Regions from separate parts of the Exiguobacterium sp. s16 genome, predicted to be linked through region 1. Evidence: predicted binding sites of a transcription regulator. Region 1 holds the regulator's gene; each other region holds the start of a gene.
What was found. Region 1 encodes Rex, which represses fermentation and respiration genes when NADH is low (regulators of the CRP and FNR family bind a similar motif). Its sites were predicted from a motif close to TTGTGAAATATTTCACAA; they were not measured.
Positions count from the first base shown of each region.

Region 1 (4,249 bases):
GAATGTGAACAAGCGTCTCCGGATCTCCCGAACGCCACACATACCCACTATCTCCTACGACTTCTCCTGCCGGAATGATTTCCGGTTTGGCATAGTCCTCTGCTCGGACTTCAACTCCCGGTGCTACCATCATGACGAGCACCACGAGCATGCTCCATAACCACTTGTTCATTACTCTCCTCATTTCTGTTTATGAATGCATAACTTTCAAAAATAATCCATTTTTTGATTTAACCCTCCTAATTTTAAGTTGTTTTTTCAAAATTGAATAGCCCTAAAATCAAAAAAACACCACGTCGCATGACATGGTGTTTACTTCTCATTCATTTGTTTCATCAAATCCATCTGTTCTTTCACCATCGCCTCTTTCTCACGTCGGAGCACACCCCGGTACGTGATGCGGGAAATCGATAAACTGATCTCATACAAGAAGAAGAGCGGCAGTGACACCATGAGGTGCGACGTCAAATCCGGCGGCGTAATGAATGCCGCGACGACGAACAAGGCGAAGTAGGCGTACTTCCGGATCGATGACAGGAAGTACGGTGTCACGACACCGATGCGCGTCAAGAACATCGTCACGACCGGCAACTGGAACAACAGTCCGAATGGGATGGTCAGTTGCAGCAAGAACGTGAAGTAGTTCGACGCCCCGATGATTTGCGTCAGACCAAGGTCTTGCCCGAGGTCCGTCGAAATATCGAGGACGAGCGGGAACAACCAATAGTAGGCAAACGCCAAACCGACGAGGAACAAGATAAAGATGATCGGAATATAAGCGAGCGTCGCTTTCCGCTCGTTCGGATGCAGACCAGGTGCGACAAACGCCCACAGTTGATACAGTAGAAACGGACCAGCCGCGACGAGCCCGATGACGAGCGCCAAGTTCAAGTAAATCATGAGCGGGTCCGCGACCCCAAAGGCGTTCAGTTCAAGGCCTCGTTCGACGAGGTCGGCCTGGAGATAGGCGAGCACATATTTGACACTCGGCAAAGCAATCAAAAAGAAGGCAAAGACGACAAATGCCGACAGCATCAGTCGTCTCCGCAGCTCTGTCAAGTGGTCGGACAGTGCCCGTTCTTGATCAGGTTGATGGCTCATCGCTTACTGCTCTTTCTTCTCAATTTCTTTCTTGTCTTTCTCGTCATGCTCGTTCATCATGCCACTCGTGGCGTTTTTGAACTCACGGAGCGTCTGTCCGGCGGCACGGCCGAACTCAGGCAATTTCTTCGGCCCGAAGATGATGAGCGCGATAATCGCGATGACAAACAGACTTGCTCCGCCTGGAATACCGACGACGAGTGACGATAATAGTAATTCCATTATTGATGGACCCCCTCAGCAGATGGATAGTGTTGCATAAAGTAAATGAGCGACTGGAGTTCGATCGACAAGTCGATATGATGGACGCGGACCGTATCCGGCACAGTGAGGCGAGCCGGTGTAAAGTTCAAGATGCCTTTGATGCCGAAGCGGACCAAGTCATCCGCGACAGGCTGTGCATAGGCAGACGGCACCGTCAAAATGGCGACGTCAATCTTGTTTTGCTTCATGATCTGTTCCATCTCATCGACGTGATGAATCGGGACACCGGACATCGTCGTGCCGACTTTTGTCTCGTCTGCGTCGAACCCGACGACGATATGTGTGTTATTGTTTTTAAGGAAGTTATAGTTGACGAAAGCTGTCCCGAGATGACCAACCCCGACCAAGGCGACGTTCGTAATCTCGTCCTGATTCAGTGTCTTACGGAAAAAGTCTAACAGATACTGTACGTTATAGCCATATCCCTTTTTACCGAGCGCACCGAAGTACGAGAAATCGCGACGGATCGTGGCCGAATCGACCTTGACCGCCTCACTCAGTTCAGCAGAAGAGACACGCTGTTTTCCTGATGAATGCAGGCTTTGGATAAACCGATAGTATAGTGGCAACCGTTTGGCTGTCGCTTGCGGAATCTTTGGTTCGTTTTGACTCAACGGAAAGAGCCTCCTTTTTACGACGCGTTTCAAACGAATCTAATTTCATACACCTTGATTGTAAACGAATTCACATAACCACTCAACGAATATACCTGAAAAGACTAAAAAATACAGTATACTAAATAGAGAGAAAGGGGTTTTTTCACTTGATCCTACTGCAAGTCAATAACTTATCGAAATCATTCGGCGTCGAGCCGATTTTAGAGAACGTCAAACTCGAAATCCAAGAAGGCGAACGCGTCGCCCTCGTCGGCCGGAATGGCGCCGGCAAGTCGACACTGCTCAAAGTCATCGCCGGGGAATATAACTATGACTCAGGCGACATCATGAAGCCAAAAGATGTGACAATCGGCTATCTCGCCCAAGATTCAGGACTTGAATCGAACGAGACGATTTGGAACGAGATGCTCACCGTCTTCACCGATTTAATTGAACAGGAAAAAACGCTCCGTCGCATGGAACAAGACATGGGATCTGAGCGCATCTTGAACGACCCGGCCGCCTATGAGCGCCTGCTGTCGTCTTATGATGAAGAACAGCATACGTTCAAAGACCGCGGCGGCTATCAATACGAGGCGACGATCCGCTCCGTCCTTCACGGGATGCGTTTCTATCCGGACGACTTCGAGCGCCGCATCGATACGCTCTCCGGCGGACAACGGACCCGCCTCGCCCTCGCGAAGATGCTCCTTCAAAGTCCAGACCTGCTCATCTTGGATGAGCCGACGAACCATTTGGACATCGAGACGCTCGGCTGGCTCGAGAAGTATTTGAGCGGTTATAAAGGCGCCGTCCTCATCGTCTCCCACGACCGTTATTTCCTCGACCGGGTCGTCTCGGTCGTCTATGAGCTGTCTCGCCACCGGAGCCGTCGCTTCGTCGGCAACTACACGAAGTACCTTGAACAGAAGGCCGCGATCTATGAGCAAGAGAAGAAGCAGTTCGAGTCCCAGCAAGAAGAAATCGCCAAGATGCAGGACTTCATCCAGCGTAACATCGCCCGGGCGACGACGACGAAGCGGGCCCAGAGCGTCCGCAAACGTCTCGAGAAAGTCGACCGGATGGAAGCGCCGGACGGTGACGAGCGCAGTGCCGTCCTCTCGTTCGCAATCAAACGCCAAAGCGGGAACGACGTGTTGAGCGGCAGCGACCTCGCCATCGGTTATGAGGAACCGATCGCCCAGCATCTCCGCTTCCAACTGCAGCGCGGTGAATCGGTCGCTCTCGTCGGTCCGAACGGGGTCGGTAAGTCGACGCTTTTGAAAGTGTTGACGAAACAACAGCCGGCGCTCACCGGTGACATCCGCTACGGTACCGGCGTCGAGATCGGCTATTACGATCAGGAGCAACAGAACTTGTCGGACGCCAACCGCGTCATCGACGAGATTTGGAACGACTGGCCGCTCATGCGCGAACAAGAAGTCCGCAGCCTGCTCGGTCAGTTCCTGTTCAGCGGTGACGACGTGATGAAGCGCGTCCATGAACTGTCGGGTGGAGAGCGGGCCCGCTTGACGCTCGCGAAACTGAAGCTCGAACAGCCGAACTTGCTCATCTTGGATGAGCCGACGAACCACTTGGACCTCGACTCGAAGATGATCCTCGAGAACGCCCTCGTCGACTACCCGGGCACGATCTTGTTCGTGTCGCACGACCGCTACTTCATCGACCGGCTCGCGACGCGCGTCTTGGAGATCACACCGAACGGCATCGACGAATACCTCGGCGATTACTCGTATTACGTCGAGAAGAAAGAAGAACTCGAAGAACTGGCCCGACTCGCTCGTGAAGAGACGAAACAAGTCATCGTCAAGAAACAGCGCGCCGACAAGGAACAGCAACGCGAGGAACGCCGGATGAAACAACGGATCGAGGAGATCGAGCTCACCATCGAGCAACACGAGGCCCGTATCGAAGAGATTGAGCAACTGTTGTGTGAACCGGACGTCTTCAACGACTTCGCTCGGGCACAGGAACTGTCGACCGAGTCCGATGCGACGAAAGAATCGATCACGGCACTGTATGCAGAATGGGAGGAGCTCCATTCATGATGCGATTCCGTGCGATGCGAATCGAGTGGATGCACGCCTTCCTGACTGGTCTCGCCTACATCGTGCCGACCGGGACGGAGTACGTATCCGAACTGATTCGTGGGGAACCGACCGTCGTCCCGTCGTTCCTGTTTTATTTCCTGCCGGTCGTCATCGGCTTCATCATCCAGACGTGGAGCGGGATTGTCATCAGCTTGTTGAGCGGTCTACTCATGAGCA
Region 1 covers NZ_JACSLM010000007.1:95,695-99,943, forward strand. The annotation lists gene KNP86_RS12570 (hypothetical protein) at 1-172, opposite strand, end outside; gene tatC (twin-arginine translocase subunit TatC) at 313-1,101, opposite strand; gene KNP86_RS12580 (twin-arginine translocase TatA/TatE family subunit) at 1,105-1,323, opposite strand; gene KNP86_RS12585 (redox-sensing transcriptional repressor Rex) at 1,323-1,979, opposite strand; gene KNP86_RS12590 (ABC-F family ATP-binding cassette domain-containing protein) at 2,129-4,030, shown strand; gene KNP86_RS12595 (hypothetical protein) at 4,027-4,249, shown strand, end outside.

Region 2 (4,249 bases), on a different contig from region 1:
TATCGAGATTGCGGCGAAACGGATCGCTTGGGGCAAATGGATGAACGCCGGGCAAACGTGCGTCGCTCCAGACTATGTCCTCGTCCATGAATCGAAACGAGAGGTATTCCTCGAAGCCATTAAACGTGAAGCGTTCACGATGTTCGGGAATGGCGTCGGGACGAAGCGGTTCACACGAATCGTCAATGAGACACATTTCGACCGTTTGATCGGATATTTGACGGAAGGCGACGTATTTTTCGGAGGTCAGACCGACCGAGATCAATTGAAGATCGCTCCGACTGTATTGACGGACATCGAAGAAGACGCAAACGTTATGAAGGATGAGATTTTTGGGCCGATTCTACCGGTACTCACGTATCGTCAACTCGATGAAGTGATTGATTTCGTCGCAGCGCGCCCACACCCGCTCGCGCTCTATTTGTTCACTGAGACGAAAGAGGTGGAGCAGAAGGTGATGAAGCATCTCACGTTTGGCGGAGGTTGTGTCAATGATGTCCTTATGCATTTGACGAACCCGAACCTGCCGTTCGGTGGCGTCGGTGAGAGCGGAATGGGCTCGTATCATGGTCGCTACAGCTTTGAGACGTTCAGCCATGCCAAATCGATTTTACGCAATACGACGAAATTTGATTTACCGGTTCGTTATCCGAACTTCAAAGGAGCCGAGAAGTTGATTCGACTCGTCTACCGATGATTGGATTAGACTGCAGAGAGCCTGCAGTCTTTTTTTTGTGAACGAAAAAATAAGAAGATTGTTTGAAATGTCACATACTTTTATGAAAATGCCCATTGCCCTCCTGTATAATAAAACCATATATCACGCACGAGGCCAGATTAGGCATGAGACCAGTGGAGGGAGCAGACAACATGACTATGAAATGTGGGACGACCCAACCGAACAGCTTCGTCTTCTCAGAAGAGACGAAACAGCTCTTATTCGAGATGATGACGTTTCAAGAATATTCAAAAGCGAGTATCGTTTGTTGGGAAGGAGAAAAATGCAGTAAGTTCTTTTATTTGAAGAGCGGTACCGTCAAATTCACGAAACTGACGAAAAAAGGGAGTTCGCTCATCATGTTCATATACGGCGCTGACGACTTCTTTGGAGAGTTCGACATCGACGATGTATTCCCGAGCTCCTACAGTATCGAGACGACCGAGGACAGTGTCATCGGCTGGATTTCAAAACAAGAGATGGACGAGCTCGTGCGTCAAGACGCGCAGCTGGCTACGGAGGTGTTGCGTTGGACTTCGATGATGCGTAAACAGTCCGAGATGAAGTTGCGTGACTTATTGCTGTATGGGAAGCCAGGGGCGCTCGCCTCGACGTTGCTTCGCATGGCGGCAATGCACGGCGTAGAGGAGACAGAGGGGGTCACAGTTCCGAGACATCCGTCTGACGGCGAACTCGGACAATTGATCGGTGCACCTCGCGAAACGGTCAATCGAATGATGAACCAGTGGCGGAAAGAAGGCGTGTTAACGACGACTCCGACATCGATGGTGTTGCATGACATCGATTTCCTAAAAGAGCTATGTTACTGCGAAGGCTGTCCCGCCGGTATTTGTCGGCTTTGACTTGCCGTTCATAAGCGTTGAAAAACGTGCGGCGTCACAACATGAGAACATGAACAGGTGATTGGACCGACTGATGTCGGAGCAATCGCCTTTTTTGTATGCCTTTTTTTCAAATGTGAACTTTATGTGTGGAAACTACGCAAATTTGATGTGATTGTCACTTTTGAAGTGACAAATGTCACATATTAATCAGTGCCCCTTTTCATACAATGAAAGTGGAAATCAAAGGGAAAGGGGTCCTTCACGTGGAGAAAAACGATGGACAAGAACCGAACTTAAAAGGCACGTTCACATCGGTCATGATTGTCGCTGGCGTCATCATTGCCATGTGGTCGTCGGTCTTTTACTTATTTGTGACACGATAACGAGCAAGAGGAGGGAAGCACGATGCATATTCATAAACTTGAGAAGTATTGGTTAGTATTCGGCATTATTCTATTAGGCGTCTTTTTGACAGTGCTCGGTATCTCTGCGTTTGCTGCAGGGAATCAGCCGGCTTCGGACGCCGATTTGATCGACCCGGCAAAAGTGCATCAAACTGCACCGTTCGACAAACCAGGGCTTCATAAAATCGGTGACAACGAGTATGAGCTCGTCATGGTCGCCCAAGCGTTCACATTCACACCGGGCAATGTGGAAATCCCAAAAGGGGCGAAAGTCACGTTTCTCGTCACGTCACCGGACGTCGTCCACGGGTTCCAATTGACAGGGACACCGGTCAATATGATGGTCGTGCCAGGCCACATCAACTCGCTCACGTATACGTTCGAAGAAGCAGGCGAATTCTTGATTCTATGTAACGAATACTGTGGAACCGGACATCACATGATGTCGACAAAAATTAAGGTGGTGGACTAAATGAATGACGTAGCCTCAAAATTAAAACAGTGGGAAATGGAACGCGGCGTACCGGTACCAAGTATCGGTGTTAAAGAAGCGCGCCTCGCCTATGCCCATGTCGTCATTTCTGTCCTCGCCGTCCTGATCGGCGGTTTGGCAGGACTCATGCAGACGCTCATCCGGACCGGTGTCATCCCGGAAGTATTTGGTTATTATCAACTCTTGACCGCACACGGCATCATGCTCGGTCTCGTCTTCACGACAATGTTCATCATCGGTCTTCTTTACGCGCTCCTCGCTAAGTCGTTCGGACGTTTTGAGTCGTTCCCGACCCGGGTCGCGTGGCTCGGATTTTGGATGATCATCGCCGGTGCCGTGCTCGTCACGATCATGGTGCTCGCCAATAAAGCGACCGTGTTGTATACGTTTTACGCGCCGCTCATGGCCGACCCGATTTTCTATATCGGCCTCGTCTTGTTCGTCGTCGGCACATGGTTGTCTGCGTTCGCCATGTTCCGGATGTATGCGGACTACAAACGGGAGAACCCAGGTATTCACCCGCCGCTTCCGGCGTATATGAGTGTCATGACGATGCTATTGTGGGTCATCGCGACGCTCGGTGTGGCCGGAACGATTCTGTTCCAGCTGCTACCGCTCTCGCTCGGATGGAAAGACACGGTCGGGATTGAGTTATCACGGACGTTGTTCTGGTACTTCGGTCACCCCCTCGTCTATTTCTGGCTCATGCCGGCCTATATCGTCTGGTATACGGTCGTGCCGAAAGTCATCGGCGGGAAAATCTTCTCGGATGCGCTCGCCCGGATGGCGTTCCTGTTGTTCCTCTTGTTCTCGTTCCCGGTCGGTTTCCACCACCAGTTGACAGAGCCGGGGATTGAGCCGTTCTGGAAGTTCGTTCAAGTCATCTTGACGTTCCTCGTCGTCATCCCGTCGTTTATGACGGCGTTCTCGCTGTTTGCGACGTTCGAGCTGCGTGGTCGCGCACTCGGTGCCCGTGGGTTATTCGGTTGGGTCAAGAAAATGCCATATGGGGATGTCCGTTTCCTCGCGCCGTTCGTCGGCATGTTGTTCTTCATTCCAGCCGGAGCCGGCGGGATCATCAACGCATCGCACCAATTGAACGCGATGGTCCACAACACACTTTGGGTCACAGGTCACTTCCATATCACAGTCGGGACGGCCGTCGCCTTGACCTTCTTCGGAACGGCATATTGGCTCGTACCGGTATTGCGCGGTCGTACACTCACGAAAAAGATGAACCGACTCGGATTGATTCAAACGGGAACGTGGGCGTTTGGGATGTCAATCATGTCTTACGCAATGCACATCTCAGGACTCCAAGGTAACCCGCGTCGGACCGGACCGGCAACGTACTTCTCGGATGCGCTTACGCGCGAATGGATTCCATACCACATCGCCATGGCGATTGGCGGGACGATCCTCTTGATCTCGGTCCTCATCTTCGTTTACTCAATGTTCAACTTGTCGTTCCTCGCGCCGAAAGGGGAGGAAGAATTCCCGCTCGCTGAGACGGAAGAGGCAGCGATGGAGACGCCTCGTTTCTTTGAAAACTGGAAACTATGGATCACCGTCACGTTCGTCTTGATTGCGTTCGCTTATACGGTCCCGATTTGGCACTTGATTGAGAGTGCGCCACCGGGAGCGAAAGGCTGGGTGCTCTGGTAAACTGAAGTCAGCCCTGTAGTTTAGGGCTGACTTTTTTTGTAGGAAGGGGATGAGGGGATGGACACTTTACGGGAAACCATTCGTCGAGAACACGCCAAGTATCCGCAAGGCCGGCCGTTCATCG
Region 2 covers NZ_JACSLM010000005.1:80,935-85,183, reverse strand. The annotation lists gene KNP86_RS10630 (aldehyde dehydrogenase) at 1-697, shown strand, start outside; gene KNP86_RS10625 (Crp/Fnr family transcriptional regulator) at 871-1,581, shown strand; gene KNP86_RS10620 (cytochrome c oxidase subunit 2A) at 1,827-1,946, shown strand; gene KNP86_RS10615 (cytochrome c oxidase subunit II) at 1,969-2,439, shown strand; gene KNP86_RS10610 (b(o/a)3-type cytochrome-c oxidase subunit 1) at 2,440-4,125, shown strand; gene KNP86_RS10605 (kinase) at 4,183-4,249, shown strand, end outside.
Region 2: a site for Rex is predicted at 1,748-1,765, ahead of KNP86_RS10620 (cytochrome c oxidase subunit 2A). Genes of this name have one in related genera too.

Region 3 (4,249 bases), on a different contig from region 1:
AAGTCGATATACAGGTCCGAGACGTTGCCGGCCATCTTCGCCGGGAGGGCGAGGAATGCCGACCCGAACCGCCAGTTGCCGCGGATATCGAGCAGTTTGCCGAGCATCACATCACCCGGTTCACGAGCCTCTGGAAGCATCACTTTGTAGATCTCTTTCGTCTCCCAATCGCGTAAACCGTCTTCGGTCACTTCGAAGACTGAACAGCGCGGGACCGCCAAGCCCCGGAGCGCGTGATAGAGGGCGGGGGACATCTCGGCCTTGTGATCCGCCAAGTAGCGGCCATGCGGCGTCATCCCGTCTTCGTCCGTCTCGAAGAAGACGGCCCAGTCGATGAACAAGTCGCGGAACAACTCCGCGTCTTTCAAGTGCCACGTGCCTTCCGAGGCGATCTCTTGTATATAGTTCGTCCATTGCGTGCTGCGCGCGAGCGCGGCCTGCTCATACAATTTTTTCAGCTCGGCCAGCAATTCGGACTCTTCTACGAGCAAAGGGAATGGAATTACTTTCCGGTCTTTTTTCATCGGCGTGGTCCTCGTTTATTCGCAGGACGCTTGACGACCGGCGGTTTATCCTCGATTCGCTTCTCGATGACGTCGCCACGGTAAATCTCGAGTTCTTTCAATTCAACGCCGAGTTGACGGGCGAACGATTTCAAATGGGTCAAATCCTCATCTGTCACGAGCGAGAGGACCGTCCCAGCCGCGTTGCCGCGTGCCGTCCGGCCTGAGCGGTGAATAAAGTCGTCGATTGATTCTGGCAAGTCGAAGTGGACGACGTGCGTCACTTCCTCGATATCGAGACCACGGGCTGCGAGGCCAGTCGTGATGAGGAGCGGGTAGTCACCTTTACGGAACTCACGAAGTGTTTCGACACGTTCGCGCTTTCCTTTCAAGCTGTCGAGCATGCGATAGTTCACTTTCATCTTGTCGAGCTCACCTTTCAACGGTGGCAAGAACGACCGGTTGTTGATGAAAGCGAGCGCTTTGACGTTGTCGACGTGAGACAGGCGGCGGAGCAACTCTGGTTTATACCGGCGCGTCGTCAACATGTAGCCATAGGTGACTTGTGCGCTTACCGCCCGCTCGATTTTCACGTGGGCCGGTTCGTTCAAGAATGGGGCAGCCCAAGCTTGAAGCGTGTCTGTGAGTGTCGCCGAGACGAGGGCGATTTGATGTTCATGCGCCGTATGTTTGATGATCCGTTCGGCAGATTCTGTCAAACCGCTATCGATGATTTGATCGGCTTCGTCGAGGACGATCGTATGCGTCTCGTGAAGTTTCAACTTTTTCTTCTCAATGAGTTCGACGAGTCGGCCCGGTGTCCCGACGATCAAATGTGGTTTTTTCTTCAACCGGTCGATTTGACGTTTCAACTCGACACCACCGATGAACGAAGCGATGCGGACGTCACCTTTCTCGGTGAAGCGTTGCGCGACCGTTTGAATCTGCATGACGAGTTCACGCGTCGGCGCGACGATGACGACTTGGATGCGGTCGTTCGACGCGTCGATTTTTTCGATGGCGGGTAATAAGTAAGCAAGCGTCTTCCCGGTACCTGTCGGCGCTTCGATCGTGACGTCTTTTCCGTCAAGAAGAAGCGGGAAGGCTTCGGCTTGGACCGGCATTGGTTCAGTAAAGCCAAGGCGATCCCAGGCTTCGTTAATAAATGGTTTTGTAAAGTTCATATCAATTCTCCTTATCGTGGGGCAAAAACAAAGGAAGCATAAGCGCTCCCTGTCTTAGATATAGCGAACATGTTCAGTATCTTGGTCGAATGAAGAACGGAGTGTCTGTGTGAACGTCTGTCCGTCCTCGATGAGTTTGATGTGCACATCGATTTGGTCAGCCGCCGCCTCGACGCCTTCGACGGTGAAGCCTTGATACACACGGTACTGCAATTCTTTCGTCAACCGTTCGTATGAAGCGAGCTCTGGATACGTCGCTGCCACGTCAATCGGGCGCGAGATGAGAGCAACGAGCAAGTTATCGCGGTAGTCGATGAAATCCTCGTTTTCGATGTCGTCGTCAAACCGAATCCAAAAACCTGCGTCTTCAAATTCTGTGATGAATCCGTCACGTTGTTCACCGTTTTCCTCTACTTTAAGAGAGATGCGGTCACCGGTCTTTAAATCGTGAGCGGCTGTCAATAATTCGTACGTCATGGGAAGAACCCCTTCCTCTTCTACAATGTTCTGCCTTCATTGTGTCCGATATAAGGCAAAAATTCAAGTTCTATCCCCGAGGTGTGAGGTACATCACTACGAAAACTGTATAAATCGTCACATCCCATCTGAAATGATACAGAAATGAGTTGAATCCTGCCGTAACAAGACTTATCTGTTTCAGAAGGAAGGGTGTTTGCATTATAACAGTATTTAAAGCGCTTACAAAAACGGCTTTATGCCAACGTTCATGAGATTGTTACAACTTTCACAAGAATGTAAAACAAAATGTTCACGTTTTCACGTACACTCAACTTATAGAAAGCACGCAGTTATCTCAACTATGAGGAGTGACCCACAATGGCAACCGAAATTAAATCAGCCTGGTCAGGATTTGTACCTGGGCAGTGGACGAACGAAGTGAACGTCGGTGAGTTTATCCGTTTGAACCGACACGAATACACAGGGGACGATCGTTTCCTCGTCGGACCGACCGATGCGACGAACCGTCTTTGGGCACAAGTGATGGAATTGACGAAAGAAGAGCGGGAACGCGGTGGTGTTTGGGCGGTCGATCAAAACAACCCATCGACAATCGTCTCGCACGGACCGGGATACTTAAACAAAGAGCTCGAGAAAGTGGTCGGTGTTCAAACGGACGAGCCGTTCAAACGTTCGATCCATCCAAACGGCGGGATCCGAATGGTCGACGCTGCCCTTGAGTCATACGGTTTCGAGCCGAACCCTGAAATCACAAAGATTTATTCGGAAATTCGCAAAACGCATAACCAAGGTGTCTTCGATGCGTATACACCTGAGATGCGGGCGGCGCGGAAGTCAGGGATCATCACAGGTCTTCCTGACGCTTACGGCCGAGGACGGATCATCGGCGACTACCGTCGTGTTGCCTTGTACGGGTTAGATTTCTTGATTGCAGAACGTAAAAAAGACTTGGCGAACCGTGGCGGTTTCTTATCAGAGTCAGATATTCGGACACGGGAAGAAATGTCTGAGCAGCTCCGGGCCCTCCAAGAGTTGAAACAACTCGGTGCGGCGTACGGGTTTGACCTCGGCCGTCCGGCGGAAAATACACAAGAGGCGTACCAATGGGTATACCTTGCATATCTCGCAGCCGTCAAAGAACAGAACGGCGCCGCGATGTCACTTGGACGTGTCTCGACATTCCTCGATGTTTACGCAGAACGTGATATCGAAGCAGGTCGTTTGACCGAGTCAGACGTTCAAGAAATCGTCGACCACTTCATCATGAAGCTCCGGATCGTCAAATTCTTGCGCACGCCTGACTACAACGAATTGTTCTCGGGTGACCCAACGTGGGTGACCGAGTCAATCGCTGGGATGAGTGAGGATGGTCGCTCGAACGTGACGAAGAGCTCATTCCGCTTCTTGCATTCACTCTCAAACCTCGGGCCAGCACCAGAACCGAACTTGACGGTGCTTTGGTCGACGAAATTGCCAGAAGGATTTAAACAATATTGCGCGAAGATGTCGATTGAGACGTCTGCGATCCAATATGAGAACGACGACCTCATGCTTCCAGAGTTTGGCGACGACTACGGCATCGCCTGCTGTGTGTCACCGATGAAGATCGGGAAACAGATGCAGTTCTTCGGTGCCCGCGCCAACATGGCAAAAGCACTCCTTTACAGCATGAACGGAGGCCGCGATGAGAAGAGCGGCGACCAAATCGCACCGGTTTGGGAGATGAACACCGAAGACGTGCTCACGTACGACAAAGTGTATGCCGACTTCGACCGGACGCTCGATTGGCTAGCCGAGCTCTACGTCAACACGCTCAACGTCATCCACTTCATGCACGATAAATATGCGTACGAACGGATCGAGATGGCACTTCATGACCCAGAAATCCTACGGACGATGGCATGCGGAATCGCTGGTCTCTCGGTCACAGCAGATAGTCTGTCAGCCATCAAATATGCGACCGTGAAACCGGTCCGAAACGAGCAAGGCATTGCTGTCGACTTCGAGACAGAAGGCGACTTCCCTAAATTCGGAAACAACGATGACCGTGTCGATTCAATCGCCGTCGAACTCGTTGAGTCG
Region 3 covers NZ_JACSLM010000005.1:72,910-77,158, reverse strand. The annotation lists gene KNP86_RS10580 (hypothetical protein) at 1-524, opposite strand, end outside; gene KNP86_RS10575 (DEAD/DEAH box helicase) at 521-1,687, opposite strand; gene KNP86_RS10570 (hypothetical protein) at 1,742-2,164, opposite strand; gene pflB (formate C-acetyltransferase) at 2,525-4,249, shown strand, end outside.
Region 3: a site for Rex is predicted at 2,421-2,438, ahead of pflB (formate C-acetyltransferase). Genes of this name have one in related genera too.